DNA from 2 places in the Streptomyces sp. RK9 genome. Region 2 is predicted to be linked to the other one. Evidence: riboswitches for the same ligand, from Rfam matches in the RefSeq annotation. Region 2 holds a riboswitch; the other holds the start of a gene.

Region 1 (7,284 bases), on a different replicon from region 2:
GACCCAGAGCTGACAGCGCCGTCCGCACCTGCCCCCGCTCCACTGTGCCTGTCGAATGAGAGAGGCGACCCACTATGCCCCTGTCTGTCCCCCCGGCTCCCGCGCCCGCCCTGCGCAGCGTCCTCGCGGCCCTCGGTTCCCCGACCGCCGTCCGCGGGGCCCGCACCCCGGTCCTGTGCGCCACCCAGGGCCCCACGCGTGCGGAACTGCCGCTGCCGGTCCACGAGCTGGACCACGTCACGGCGACGGGCACGTCCCCGACCAAGCTCACCGGGTGGCGCTTCCTGATCCGCTGCGGCGAGCGCGCGGTCGCCGCGGCCGACACGATGCTCACGCCGGACGGCTGGGCGTTCTCCCACTTCTGCGAAGGCCCGTACATCGCCTCCGCCGAACTGGCCCTGCGGCACGCCGAGGCCATGCCGAAGCCCTACCAGCCCCGGTTGCTGTCCGTACCCGAGCTGTACATGCTCACCCTCTGGCTGCACGCCGACTGCACGGACGACGGCGCCGACGGCCCGCTCGCGCCCACGGACCTCCTGGTGCCGCTCGCCCCCGCGCCCCCCGGCATCGCGGCCCACCGCCCGCACCGCGCCGCCGACCTGCTGCCCGTGCTCACCCACCGCCTGACCCCGGCGCCGCTCCTGGGCTCGCCCGCCTGACGCCGCCGACCTCAAGCTCCGCCGTGCCCCGCCGCCCCGCCCGGGCCGCGGGGCACGGCCGTGAACGGCCCGGTCGCCGCGGGTCAGGGCCTCGTCACCGCCCGTACCGCACCGCCCAACCGGACTAGCCCACTTCGGCTATCACGAACCACCCGAAGAGACAGGGGAGTTGGGCTGAACCGTCCGGGCGGGTGATACGTCATTAAGCAGTAGGAACCGCTGCAGCAAAATCCCTGCGGAAACACGCCCGTAGGGCAACACTGGACCGGACCGACAAAAAACGGGGGGCGGCGATGAACACAGCATCGAGCCGCGAGTCAGACGTCACGACCATCACCACGCAGCGAAAGAACCCTTCCATGTGCCAGCACCAGCCACCGTGCCCGACAGCCGAATCCGCCGACCGGGAAGCCGCGTTCCTCGTGGCACACCACCCGGAGCAGGGATGGAGTCTGCTGTGCAACGGCGTCCTTCTCTTCGAGGACACCGGTGAGCTGCTGCCGAACGGGGAGATCATCGCCCCGCACCGGCCGCTGGGCACCAACCAGGTGATGACGGCCGCCTGAGCCGTCCACCACGCACACCAAGGGCCGGCCCGGACTTCCGTCCGAACCGGCCCTGACTCATGTGCGCCGCATGTGCCGCGGCACCGCGGTTTCAGGCGGTATCAGTCCTCGTACGCATCCAGCGGCGGGCAGGAGCAGACCAGGTTCCGGTCGCCGTACGCCTGGTCGATACGACGCACCGGCGGCCAGTACTTGTCCGCCGCCACCACTCCGGCCGGGAAGACGGCCTCCTCGCGGGTGTAGCCGTGCTCCCAGTCGCCGCCGAGCGCGGCGGCGGTGTGCGGGGCGTTGCGCAGCGGGTTGTCGTCGGCGCTCCACTCGCCGCTCGCGACCTTCTCGATCTCACCGCGAATGGCGATCATCGCCGCGCAGAACCGGTCCAGCTCGTCCAGGTCCTCGCTCTCCGTCGGCTCGATCATCAGCGTGCCGGCGACCGGGAACGACATGGTCGGCGCGTGGAAGCCGTAGTCGATGAGCCGCTTGGCGATGTCGTCGACGCTCACGCCCGTGGACTTGCTCAGCGGACGCAGATCGATGATGCACTCGTGCGCGACGAGGCCGCCGGGGCCCGTGTAGAGCACCGGGAAGTGCGGCTCCAGGCGCTTGGCGATGTAGTTCGCGGAGAGCACGGCGACCTGCGTGGCGCGCTTGAGGCCCTCACCGCCCATGAGGCGCACGTACGCCCAGGAGATCGGCAGGATCCCGGCGGAGCCCCACGGCGCGGCCGAGATGGGCCCGACGCCCGTCTCGGGGCCGGCCGCGGGCTGCAGCGGGTGGTTGGGCAGGTACGGGGCGAGGTGCTCGCGCACGGCCACCGGGCCGACGCCGGGGCCGCCGCCGCCGTGCGGGATGCAGAACGTCTTGTGCAGGTTCAGGTGCGAGACGTCGCCGCCGAAGTGGCCGGGCTTGGCGAGGCCCACCAGGGCGTTGAGGTTGGCGCCGTCGACGTAGACCTGGCCGCCCGCGTCGTGCACCTGCGCGCAGATGTCGGCGACGTGCTCCTCGAAGACGCCGTGCGTGGACGGGTAGGTGATCATCAGGACGGCGAGCTGGTCGCGGTGCTGCTCGATCTTGGCCCGCAGGTCCTCGACGTCGATCTCGCCGTCGTCCGCGGTCTTCACCACGACGACCTTCATGCCGGCCATCACGGCGCTGGCGGCGTTGGTGCCGTGCGCGGAGGACGGGATCAGGCAGACGGTCCGCTGGTCGTCGCCGTTGGCCCGGTGGTAGCCGCGGACCGCGAGCAGTCCGGCGAGCTCGCCCTGCGAACCCGCGTTGGGCTGCAGCGACACCTTGTCGTAGCCGGTGACCTCGGCGAGCCGCTCCTCCAGCTCCCGGATCAGCGTCAGATAGCCCTGCGCCTGCTGGGCGGGCGCGAAGGGGTGCAGCTGGCCGAACTCCGGCCAGGTGACCGGCTCCATCTCCGTGGTGGCGTTGAGCTTCATGGTGCAGGAGCCCAGCGGGATCATGCCGCGGTCCAGCGCGTAGTCCCGGTCGGCGAGGCGGCGCAGGTAGCGCAGCATCGCGGTCTCGGAGCGGTACTGGTGGAAGACGGGGTGCGCGAGGATGTCGTCGGAGCGCAGCAGGGCGGCGGGCAGGCCGTCCGCGACGGACGTGTCGAGCGCCTCGACGTCGGCCTCGACGCCGAACGCCGTCCAGACCGCGGCGAGCTGCGCCCGCGTCGTGGTCTCGTCGCACGCGAACGACACCTGGTCGGCGTCCACGAGGTGGATGTTCACGCCGCCCTCGCGGGCCGCGGTCACGATGTCGGCGGCCTTGCCCGGCACGCGGACGGTCAGCGTGTCGAAGTACGCCTCGTGCACGACCTCGACGCCACCGGCCTCGAGGCCCGCGGCGAGGATCGTCGCGTAGCGGTGGGTGCGCCGGGCGATCGCCTTGAGGCCCTCGGGGCCGTGGTAGACGGCGTACATCCCGGCCATGACGGCGAGCAGCACCTGGGCGGTACAGATGTTGCTGGTCGCCTTCTCGCGGCGGATGTGCTGCTCACGGGTCTGCAGCGCGAGGCGGTAGGCCTTGTTGCCGTCGGCGTCGACGGACACGCCGACGAGGCGTCCGGGCAGGCTGCGGGCGAACTTCTCGCGCACCGCCATGTAGCCGGCGTGCGGGCCGCCGAAGCCCATCGGCACGCCGAAGCGCTGGGTGGTGCCGACGGCGATGTCCGCGCCGAGCTCGCCGGGCGAGGTGAGCAGCGTGAGCGCCAGCAGGTCGGCGGCCACAGAAACGATTGCGCCGAGGTCGTGGGCCTGGTCGATGAGCGCCTTGATGTCCCGTACGGCACCGGAGGCGCCGGGGTACTGGATCAGCACGCCGACCACGCCGCGCTCGGCGACGTCGGCCGGGATGCCGTCCGTGAGGTCCGCGACGACGACCTCGACGCCGGTCGGCTCGGCGCGGGTCTGGATCACGGCGATGGTCTGCGGCAGCACGTCGGCGTCGACGAGGAAGACGCCGTTCTTGACCTTGCCCAGGCGCCGGGAGAGCGCCATGGCCTCGGCGGCGGCGGTGCCCTCGTCGAGCAGGGAGGCACCGGAGGTGGGCAGTCCGGTCAGGTCGGCGACGACGGTCTGGAAGTTGAGCAGCGCCTCCAGGCGGCCCTGCGAGATCTCCGGCTGGTAGGGCGTGTACGCCGTGTACCAGGCCGGGTTCTCCATCACGTTCCGCAGGATCACCGGCGGCGTGAACGTGCCGTAGTAGCCGAGCCCGATCATCGAGTCGAGCACCTGGTTGCGGTCGGCGAGGGAGCGCAGCTCGGCCAGGACCTCGGCCTCGGTCCGCGCACCGGGCAGCTCGAGGGCCTCGGCGTTCTTGATCACATCCGGCACCGCGGCGGCCGTCAGCTCGTCGAGGGAGCCGTACCCGACCTGGGCGAGCATCTTGGCGCGGGCTTCTGCATCGGGTCCGATGTGCCGCTGTTCGAAGGGGATTCCCTGCTCCAGCTGCGAAAGCGGAGTACGAGGAGTGGCGGTCATTGCGGAGGCCTCCTGGTCTGACACGACCTGCGAGGGGCACCACGGCGCGGGTACCCGGACGGCCTCCCCCTCTGTCATCTCAACCTGAGAGCTTCACAGCACCGCCCGAGGACAGCACTGCTTTCACCGTCGGTGAGGAAGGGTTCCGGACGTGCCCGCCCGACGCCCGCCCTGCTTTCCAGAGTGACCTCGTCCGTGCGGTACATGGGCCTGAGAGATTCCGGGGAGGAGTTGCTCCTTCGGCGCCTCCGGTGCTGCCACCGAAGAGCTCTCCCGCACGGGGTCAACAGCCACTCGCCAGCCTACCAGCGAGGACCGCGACCGATCCCTCGAGTGGCCGCCCGCCTCGATGTGCTCTTTCGTAGTGATGACAAGCACATTCCGGACGAGTAAGTACGAGCAGGTACTAACAGGTACGACCAGGAACAAGTAAGCACAACCGGGTACGAGCGCGAACGAGCAGGAACGACGCGCGACCAGTTGGAGGGCCCGTGCAGACCGACATCGATCCGCGCAACCTGATCGGCCGCAAGGCGTTCGACCGCGACGGGGCCAAGATCGGCACAGTCGACGAGGTCTATCTCGACGATGCCACCGGTGCGCCGGAGTGGGCGGCCATACGGACGGGGCTGTTCAGCAGGGACGCCTTCGTCCCCCTGGAGCCCAGCGAGCTGGTCGACGACGGCACCCTCCGGGTCCCCTTCGAACGCGCCCTGATCAAGGACGCCCCGGACTTCGGCGTCGGCCGCCATCTGTCCCCGGAGCAGGAACTCCAGCTCTACCGCCACTACGGCCTGGACCTGGCCCCGCCGCCGCCCCCGCCGGACGCGGACTTCGGCCAGACGTCCGCGTAGCCGACGGGGCGGGGCTGCGGCGGTGGGCCGCCGGGGGGATGTCGAGGCTGTGCCGCTGGTCCGCCGTGGGGCACATCGACGCTGCGCCGCTGGGCCGCCGTGGGGGACGTCGACGCTGCGCCGCTGGTCCGCCCTGGGGGACATTGAGGCTGCGCCCGTCGACTCTCCCCTGGGGCACGTCGAGGCTGCACCGCTGGCCTGCCCGGGGGCACGTCGAGACCGCGCCCGTCGGCTCACCGTTGGGGGCACGCCTCACCTTGGGGGGTCACACACGCCCCGCCCCGGGGGCACACGGGTCTCCCCGGTGCCCCGGGCCCACCCCAGGCTCGCTCGGCTCGCCGTGGCCTGCTGCGGCCTGCTGCGGCCTGCTGCGGCCTGCCGTGGCGCATACCCCGAGCCCCAGAGCCCTCGGCACTCACGGCGCCCCCGACACCTCCGGCGTCCCGGCCACCCCAGGCTCCCCGGCACCCACAGCATCCTCAGCGGCACCGACCTCCGAGGCCGTCCGACCACCATCGGCATGCCCCGAAGCCACCAACGGCAACGGATCCGACGCCTCCAGCTCCGGATCGTCCGTCCGGAACGTCCGCACCCGCCCCGGCGCCGACCCCGGCGTCTCGAACCGCACCGTCACCCGCCCCAGACCACTCCCCTGCACCCACCCCGCCCCGTGCACCGCATGCCGCACGTCGTGCCCGGCCGACCACCTGCGCTCGGCCGGCGCGGGGTACTCCGCACCACCGGCCCCGTCACCACCAGCCTCACCCCCGCCCGCGACCTCACTCCGCCCGTCCCCGTCCAGCGCCTCACCACCACCCGCCTCCCCCGTCCCAAGCCCCACCCCGTTCCGGGCCCCCACATCCGCCCGCACGTCCGCCTCAGCCCTCACCACGCCCTCAGCACCCGTCCCAGCCGCACCGCCCCCCGCGCCCGCCTCCGCTTCAGCCTCCGCGTCGGCCTGTGCCTGTGCCTGCGCGAACAGATCCTCCTGCGTGTAGTCCGCGAGCCCGCTCACCCCGACCCCCAACAGCCGCACCCCGCCCGTCGTGTCCACGGACTCCAGGAGCCGCGCGGCCGCCTCCCGCACCACCCCGGGGTCGTCCGTGGGGCCGCGCAGCGTCTCGGAGCGCGTCAGGGTCGAGAAGTCGAAGCGCCGTACCTTCAGCACGATGGTCCGCCCGGAGTGCCCCGCGTCCCGCAGCCGCTGCACGCACCGGTCGGCGAGGCGCGCGACCTCCATACGCACCCGCACCCGGTCGTGGATGTCCACGTCGTACGTGTCCTCGACGCTGACCGACTTGGTGTCCCGCTCGGCCACCACGGGCCGCTCGTCCCGCGCCAGCGCCATGGCGTACAGCGACCCGCCGTGGGCCTTCCCCAGGAGCCGTACGAGCTCGTCCTCCCCGGCCTCGGCCAGCTCCCCGACCGTGGTGATCCCGGCCCGTCGCAGGTGGTCGCCGGTGGCGGGCCCCACCCCTGGCAGCGTCCGCACGGTCATGGGCGCGAGCAGCTCCCGCTCCGTGCCGGGTGATATCAGCAGGAGCCCGTCCGGCTTGGCCTGCTCGGAGGCGATCTTCGCCAGCATCTTGGACACGGCGAGCCCCACGGACCCGGAGAGCCCCGTGACCCGCAGGATGTCCGCCCGCAGCCGCTCCCCCACGGCCCGCGCGGCCGCCTCGTCCGCCGCGACGCCGCCCGCCTCCAGGTCCACGAAGGCCTCGTCCAGGCTCAGCGGCTCCACCAGCGGCGACAGCTCCCGCAGGAGCCGCATCACCTGGTCGCTGATCTGCCGGTAGAACGAGAACCGGGGCACGAGATACGCGGCGTTCGGCGCGAGCCGCCGCGCCTGCCCCATGGGCATCGCCGAGTGCACGCCGAACCGACGCGCCTCGTAGGAGGCGGTGGCGACCACACCGCGCGGTCCGAGCCCGCCGACGACGACAGCCTTGCCCCGCAGGCTCGGCTTGGCAGCCTGCTCGGCGGACGCGTAGAAGGCGTCCATGTCGAGATGCAGAATCGTCGGCGCGGTCCTCACACCACCGATGCTGCCTCAAGCCACTGACAATGCCCCTGAGCCACCAGGCACAACCGCCCCGCCAGCCCCCCGCCGGCCGTCGCCGACCGCCTCACACGGCCCGGTTGCGGCGCCTCGCGAGCTCGTCCCCGGGGTGGTGCCCCACCAGGGTCTCCCCCGTGTCGATGCGCTCCCCGTGGA
Region 2 (7,284 bases):
GCCCACCGAGTAGTACGTCTTCTCCAGGACGAGGGCGCCGTCGGTGTCGTACGCGAAGACGGTCATGCCGTTCGCGTGGTACGGCAGGGCCTTGCGGCGGTGCAGGATCAGGTCGGCGTCGAAGTCGAAGGCGATGTCGTGCATGCCGAGGACGTTCAGGCGGCCCGTGGACTTGATCTCCTCGACGCGGTCGTCCGCCGACTCCACGTTCACGGTGCGCGGGGACTCGCCCTCCAGGCCGAGCAGGACGGCCTTGGGGGTGCCGTGGCCGTGGCCGGTGGCACCGAGGGAGCCGTACAGCTCCGCCCGTATCGAGACGGTGTGGGCCAGCAGGCCCTCGTTCTTCAGGCGGCGGGCGAACATGCGCGCCGCGCGCATCGGGCCGACCGTGTGGGAGCTGGACGGGCCGATGCCGATCGAGAACAGGTCGAAGACCGAGATGGCCACGGTGGAACTCCAATGATGGGTGGTAGACGCCGTTGTCCGCCGGGTGGTGCGGGGGCAGCTTGCCGTGCTGGTGGGCACGTGGTGCGGGGCACCGCGCGCACTGTCCTCATGTCCAGTGTGCGCGGTGCCCCGGAAGTCCGTACCAACTAAAGCGTACGAAACTACTTCAGGCCGGGGTACAGCGGGTGCTTCGCGGCCAGAGCGGACACCCGGGCCTTGAGGGCCTCGGCGTCGAAGTCGGGCTTCAGGGTCTCGGCGATGACGTCCGCGACCTCGCGGAAGTCCTCGTCCTGGAAGCCGCGGGTGGCCAGGGCAGGGGTGCCGATCCGCAGGCCGGAGGTGACCATCGGGGGCCGCGGGTCGTTCGGGATGGCGTTGCGGTTGACCGTGATGCCGACCTCGTGGAGGCGGTCCTCGGCCTGCTGCCCGTCCAGCTCGCTGTTGCGGAGGTCGACCAGGACCAGGTGCACGTCCGTGCCGCCGGACAGGACGTCCACGCCGACGGCCTTGACGTCGTCCCTCACCAGGCGCTCGGCCAGGATGCGGGCGCCGTCCAGGGTGCGCTGCTGTCGCTCCTTGAAGTCGTCCGAGGCGGCGACCTTGAAGGAGACGGCCTTCGCGGCGATCACGTGCTCCAGGGGGCCGCCCTGGAAGCCGGGGAAGACCGCGGAGTTCAGCTTCTTCGCGAAGTCCTTGTTGCGGGCCAGGATGATGCCGCCGCGCGGGCCGCCGAGCGTCTTGTGCGTGGTGGAGGTGACCACGTCCGCGTACGGCACCGGGTTGGGGTGCAGGCCCGCGGCGACGAGCCCGGCGAAGTGCGCCATGTCGACCCACAGCTTCGCGCCGACCTCGTCGGCGATGCGGCGGAACTCGGCGAAGTCCAGCTGCCGCGGGTAGGCGGACCAGCCCGCGATGATCACCTTCGGGTTGTTCTCCTTGGCCAGGCGCTCGACCTCGGCCATGTCGACCAGACCGGCCGCGTCCACGTGGTAGGCGACCACGTTGAACTGCTTGCCGGAGAAGTTCAGGCGCATGCCGTGGGTGAGGTGCCCGCCGTGCGCCAGGTCGAGGCCGAGGATCGTGTCGCCGGGCTGGGCGATCGCGAAGAGGGCGGCCTGGTTGGCGGAGGCGCCGGAGTGCGGCTGGACGTTGGCGTACTCGGCGCCGAACAGGTCCTTGACCCGGTCGATGGCGATCTGCTCGGTCACGTCCACGTGCTCGCAGCCGCCGTAGTAGCGGCGGCCGGGGTAGCCCTCGGCGTACTTGTTGGTGAGGACGGTGCCCTGGGCCTCCATGACGGCGACCGGAGCGAAGTTCTCCGAGGCGATCATTTCCAGGGTGGACTGCTGGCGGACGAGCTCGGCGTCGACGGCGGCGGCGACGTCCGGGTCGAGCTCGTGGAGAGGGGTGTTCATAAGCGACATCGGAAGATCAGTCCTTACGCCGTGGTCAGCTGCCGGAGAACGCGGTGTACTCGTCCGCGGAGAGCAGGTCGCCCGGCTCCTCCGCGACGCGCACCTTGAACAGCCAGCCACCCTCGAAGGGGGCCGAGTTCACCAGGGACGGGTCGTCCACGACGTCCTGGTTGGCCTCGACGACCTCGCCGGTGACCGGCGAGTAGAGGTCGCTGACCGACTTGGTCGACTCCAGCTCGCCGCAGGTCTCGCCCGCGGTGACCGTGGTGCCTGCGGCCGGGAGGTCGGCGTAGACGACGTCACCGAGCGCGTTGGCCGCGAACTCGGTGATGCCGATCGTCGCCACACCGTCCTCGGTGGCCGACAGCCACTCGTGCTCCTTGCTGTAACGCAGCTGCTGGGGGTTGCTCATGGCCTGAATTCTCCTGTACGCGGGCGAGTGCTGAGGAACGTGGGTCTTACGGACTGAGACGGGCGCGTGCCGCCACCGGGGCCGACGGGACGCGGAGGCGTCCGCGGACCGGGCGTGGGCCGTCGCCGCCGGGCTACTTCTGGCGCTTGTAGAACGGCAGCGCGACGACTTCGTACGGCTCGTGCGTGCCGCGGATGTCCACGCCCACGCCCGCCGTGCCGGGGGCGGCGTGCGCCGCGTCGACGTACGCCATCGCGATGGGCTTGCCGAGGGTCGGGGACGGCGCGCCGGAGGTGACCTCGCCGACGACCTCGCCGCCGACGACCACGGACATGCCCGCGCGCGGGACCCGGCGGCCCTCGGCGATCAGGCCGACCAGCTTGCGCGGGGGAGCGGACTCGGCGCGCTCGGCGGCCGCGCGGAGCGCCTCGACGCCCACGAAGTCGTCCGCGTGGGTCGTCTTGTCAAACTTGACGACCCTCCCCAGACCGGCGTCGAACGGCGTCAGGGCCGTCGTCAGCTCGTGCCCGTACAGCGGCATGCCCGCCTCCAGGCGCAGCGTGTCGCGGCAGGACAGGCCGCAGGGGACCAGGCCCACCGGGGCACCGGCCTCGGTGAGCGCCCGCCACAGCTGCTCGGCGTGCTCGGGGGCCACGAACAGCTCGAAGCCGTCCTCGCCGGTGTAGCCGGTGCGGGCGATCAGGGCGGGGACGCCCGCGACGGTGCCGGGCAGGCCCGCGTAGTACTTCAGGCCGTCGAGGTCGGCGTCCGTGACCGCCTTCAGGATGCCGGGGGACTCCGGGCCCTGGACGGCGATGAGGGCGTAGGCGTCGCGGTCGTCGCGGACCACGGCGTCGAACCCGTCGGCGCGCGCGGTCAGCGCGTCCAGCACGACCTGGGCGTTCCCGGCGTTGGCGACGACCATGTACTCCTGGTCCTGGAGCCGGTAGACGATCAGGTCGTCCAGGATGCCGCCGTCGGCCTGACAGATCATGGTGTAGCGGGCGCGGCCGACGCCGACGGAGCCGATGTTGCCGACCAGGGCGTGGTTGAGCAGGTCCACCGCCGCGGGGCCGAAGACCGTGATCTCGCCCATGTGGGAGAGGTCGAAGAGGCCGGCGCGGGTGCGGACGGCGTTGTGCTCGTCGCGCTCGCTGGCGTACCGCAGCGGCATGTCCCAGCCCGCGAAGTCGGTCATGGTCGCACCGAGGTCGCGATGCAGGGCGTCCAGGGCGGTGTGGCGTGGGGTATTGCTCATCAGTACTGGCTCCCGGGGCATGACGGGCGAGGTCGATCCTCCCCATCTGTCATCGAACCTGAGAGGTTCACCACGTCCCGTGCGTATGACGGGTCATGACTTGCACCTTGGGTGGAGCCGCCCCTGTGACCGGGGATCGACCCGCTTTTCAGATGTGCCTCGCCCGCGCGGTACGGGGCCTGAGAGATTCAAGGGAGGAACTTGCTCCTTCGGCGCCCCGGGACGACGTCCGCATCGAGGTGCGGTCACGTCTCCGGGAACTCTCCCGCGCGGATTCAAGCGGCCGGTATGGAGTTGGCGCGCACATCATTGCACGCGCCCCCGCTTCACGACAGCAGCAACTTCTTCACGACGGCGGCTACGGCGGAATGCCCTTGTGCGGCATTACCGTCTCTTTACACTCAACGGAGAAGTACTGGGGATGAGTGACGTGACCAGCATGGGGAGGCCGATCACGGTGCGCAGGAGCGGTGCTTATGCGACCACCACGGGTGCGGCGCCGCCCGGGAGCGGCGTGGTGCCGCCGCAGCCCGGTGTCCCCGTGCGCGAGAGCCTCGGGTACTTCCCGCGGCCCGTCGTGCGCGACCTCAGGGACCGGGCCCGGCGCGGCCCGCGCCGCCTGGTGTTCGCCGCGAGCGACGTCGTGGTCGTGTCCGGGCTTCCCGGCAGCGGCAAGTCCACGCTGATGCGGCGCGCGGTGGCGGGCCCGCGTGTGGACTCCCAGGACACCCGGGACCGGTGGGCGGCCCGCATGCCCCGGCTCCTGCCGTACGCCCTCTACCGCCCCCTGGTCCGGGTCGCGCACTACGCGGGCCTGCACCGGGCGCTGCGCTCCGGCGCGGGCGTCGTCGTGCACGACTGCGGTACGCAGCCGTGGGTGCGCCGGTGGCTCGGCCGCGCCGCCGCCCGGCGCGGGGCCACGCTGCACCTCCTCCTGCTCGACGTGCCCGTCGAGGTCGCCCTGGACGGGCAGCGCGAGCGCGGGCGCGGGGTCTCGCGGTACGCCTTCGCGCGCCACCGCAGGACGGTCGGCCTCCTCGTCCGCGCCGCCGAGCGGGGCGAGCTGCCGCGGGGCTGCGGCTCGGCGGTGCTCCTTGACCGGGAGGCGGCGGGGGCGCTGCGGGAGATCGGGTTCGAGGGCTGAGGGCTGAGGGGGCTGAGGGGGCGGTGCTGCGGGGGTCCCGGTTAGGGTCGGGCCCGCAGCACAGGAGCAGGGCAGAGCGCAGAGCAGGGGTCGAGGACAGATGAACTATCCGGGGGACCACCCGGGCGGCATTCCGGCACCGGGACAGGCACCGGGGCCGGGCCCGGACCAGGGGTATCCGCACGGGCATCCGTACGAGGGCTGGCCGGCCAACGAGCTGGAGGGGGTCCTGGCCGCGTCGCTCGGGGCGCCGCCGTCGGACTCGGTGGGCGCCCGCATCGTCGAGACGCTGGGCCGCGGCCGGGTCTGGGTCCCGCTCCCGTCCGGCGGTGGCCCCGACCAGGGCACGCTCGACCTGCCCACGCTGGAGATCGACGGCCAGGCGTACGTTCCCGTCTTCACGTCGGAGCAGCAGTTCCAGCAGGTCACGGGGGGCCGGATGAGCTGGACGGTGGCGCCCGCGGTGGAGTTCGCGCGCGGGCTCCAGCCGCAGCTCGGCATCGTCCTGAACCCCGAGGGCACGGTCGTCGTGCCGCTGCCGCCGCCCGCTGTGGCGGCGCTGTGCCAGGTGGGGCGCACGGAGCTGGACGGTCCGACGACCGGCGGCCGGGTCCGTCTCTTCGAGCCGGACTGGAAGGAGGACCCGGTCGACTTCCTGAGCGCCGCGTCCCGCGAGTTCCAGGCGACCGGGGTGGTCCTGACGGCCCGTCGCTGCCTGGCCAGCGTCGAGGGCGAGGACCCGTCCCTGTTCGTCGGCGTGGAACTCTCCTCCTGGGAGGGCGACGCCCGCGAGGCCCCCATGCAGGCCCTGGCCCGCGCCCTCACCGCGTTCCCCCCGGCCTGGCCGGTCAACCTGGTCCTCCTGGACGTGGCCCAGGACCCGGTCACGGACTGGCTCCGCACCCACATCCGCCCGTTCTACACATCCCACTGACCCCCTGCCCAGGGCTCTTTCCCACCTGCCCCTTGGCCTCGGGGAAGACGGACGGCACGGGGCCGGGGCTCGGGCTGAGGCGGACGGCCCTCCCCGGGCCTGCCCAACAGCCCGGCACCCTCGGCCCCGCCGGGGTCGCCCCCGCATCGGCGCTCCGCGCCTCGTCCTCAATCGCCGGACAGGCTCTCTCCCACCCACCCGCCCCCACCATGACCGCGCCCGAGCCGGTCCGCACTGCCTGCCCGAAGCACACCCAGCCCGTCCCGCCCCGGGTCCCACAGCAACGCCCCGCCCCGGCCCCGGGTCCCACAGCAACGCCCCGCCCCGGCCCCGGGTCCCACAGCAACGCCCCGCCCCCACCCCGAGCCCCACAACAATGCCCCTCCCCCGCCCCGGGTCCCACAGAAACGGGTGGGCGGGTGGGGAAGCCGCCGCGCAGCGGCGGTACAGCATCCGACGCCGAGCCGAGGCGAAACGGAACGAACGCCCGACCCGAGCCCCGATCAAGGCGCCCACGCCAGAAGTAAGCTGGTTCCATTGACTCGACCCGAGCACAGCCGTGCGGACGGGTCGAGCACGTCGGGCAAGTCGTGAAGGGGCGGTTACGGGTGAGTGCGTCGGGCACGGCCGCGGGCGACGGGGCCTCCCCTGTTGGAGCGCGCCCGCGAGCTTGGGGAAACGTCGAGCACATGCTGCGCCAGGTGGCGCCGGGCCGCTACGACGCGTACGAGGCGCTGCTCGGAGCCCTCGCCGACGACCAGGTGTGGATGCTGCTCTGGCACGGCCAGTCGGGTTCCCCCGACGCGCAGTACGGCAACATGGAGGTCGAAGGGCTCGGCTACGCCCCCTGCGTGACCTCCGCCCAGGAGCTCTCCGCCAGCGGCTGGAACCGCGGCTACGAGGTGCTCACCGGCCTGGACGCGGCCCGCGCCCTGTACCCCGACCACTACGGCCTGTGGCTGAACCCGCACGCCCCGGGCGGCGGCGTCGGCATCCCCTGGCTGGACCTGCGCCGCATCGCAGGCGGCCTCGACCTGCAGCCCGCAGGGCCCCTGCGCCTGACCGAACCGGCCATCGAACTCCCGCAGTTCTACGCCCTGTTGAGCCAGAACGCCCACCGCACCCCGACGGTCCGCTCGCTGCGCCGCGCCTGGGTGCAGCCCGCGCTCGGCGCCCCGTACCTGGCCATCGGCCTCGATGTGTACGACACCTCGCCGGGCGCGGTGGACACGGTCCGCGCGATGATGCAGCAGTCCATCGGCGCCGTCCCCGAGGGCCTGCCGGTCTCCACGGTGGCGATGGCCGACCCGCACGACCCGGTGGCGATGTGGCTGCGCGCCAACGCCCGCCCGTTCTACGACCGCGACGCACAGGCGGCCCCGGCCCCCGCCGCGGGCGGATACGGCTATCCCGCCCCGTACTGAACAAAACGGCACAAACCCCTCCGCACTGATCCGGACAGCGTCCGGATTTCGCCGGTCGGTAGCTTGCTGATCAGCACCGACGTGCGTGATGTCCCCTAAAGGTGCCCGAGCGACGGTATGGACTCCTGTGGCGCCTTGACCCCGAAGTGCCCTGCGTTCGCCCGGCGTTCAGTCTCGTCCGGATAACGGAACACCTCGATCAGCATCACGGTTGCGCATCCATTCCCCGACAAGTCTGGTAACAGATCAC

Evidence for each region. A riboswitch is a leader RNA that binds a small molecule or an ion and turns the genes downstream of it on or off. The one in region 2 is predicted to bind glycine.
Region 1: linked by a shared signal. The riboswitch ahead of gcvP (aminomethyl-transferring glycine dehydrogenase) and the one ahead of gcvT (glycine cleavage system aminomethyltransferase GcvT) in region 2 are both predicted to bind glycine.

What each region holds. Positions count from the first base shown of each region.
Region 1 covers NZ_CP173703.1:3,317,346-3,324,629, reverse strand. Annotated here, with positions in the region: gene AB6L24_RS13605 (hypothetical protein) at 75-659, shown strand; gene AB6L24_RS13600 (DUF5999 family protein) at 1,019-1,225, shown strand; gene gcvP (aminomethyl-transferring glycine dehydrogenase) at 1,327-4,215, opposite strand; glycine riboswitch at 4,404-4,501, opposite strand; gene AB6L24_RS13590 (PRC-barrel domain-containing protein) at 4,707-5,069, shown strand; gene AB6L24_RS13585 (DNA polymerase IV) at 5,485-7,104, opposite strand; gene AB6L24_RS13580 (MerR family transcriptional regulator) at 7,196-7,284, opposite strand, start outside.
Region 2 covers NZ_CP173704.1:2,841,092-2,848,375, forward strand. Annotated here, with positions in the region: gene AB6L24_RS32880 (L-serine ammonia-lyase) at 1-447, opposite strand, end outside; gene glyA (serine hydroxymethyltransferase) at 609-1,871, opposite strand; gene gcvH (glycine cleavage system protein GcvH) at 1,897-2,274, opposite strand; gene gcvT (glycine cleavage system aminomethyltransferase GcvT) at 2,408-3,532, opposite strand; glycine riboswitch at 3,691-3,810, opposite strand; gene AB6L24_RS32900 (AAA family ATPase) at 3,954-4,676, shown strand; gene AB6L24_RS32905 (enhanced serine sensitivity protein SseB) at 4,777-5,610, shown strand; gene AB6L24_RS32910 (enhanced serine sensitivity protein SseB C-terminal domain-containing protein) at 6,219-7,034, shown strand.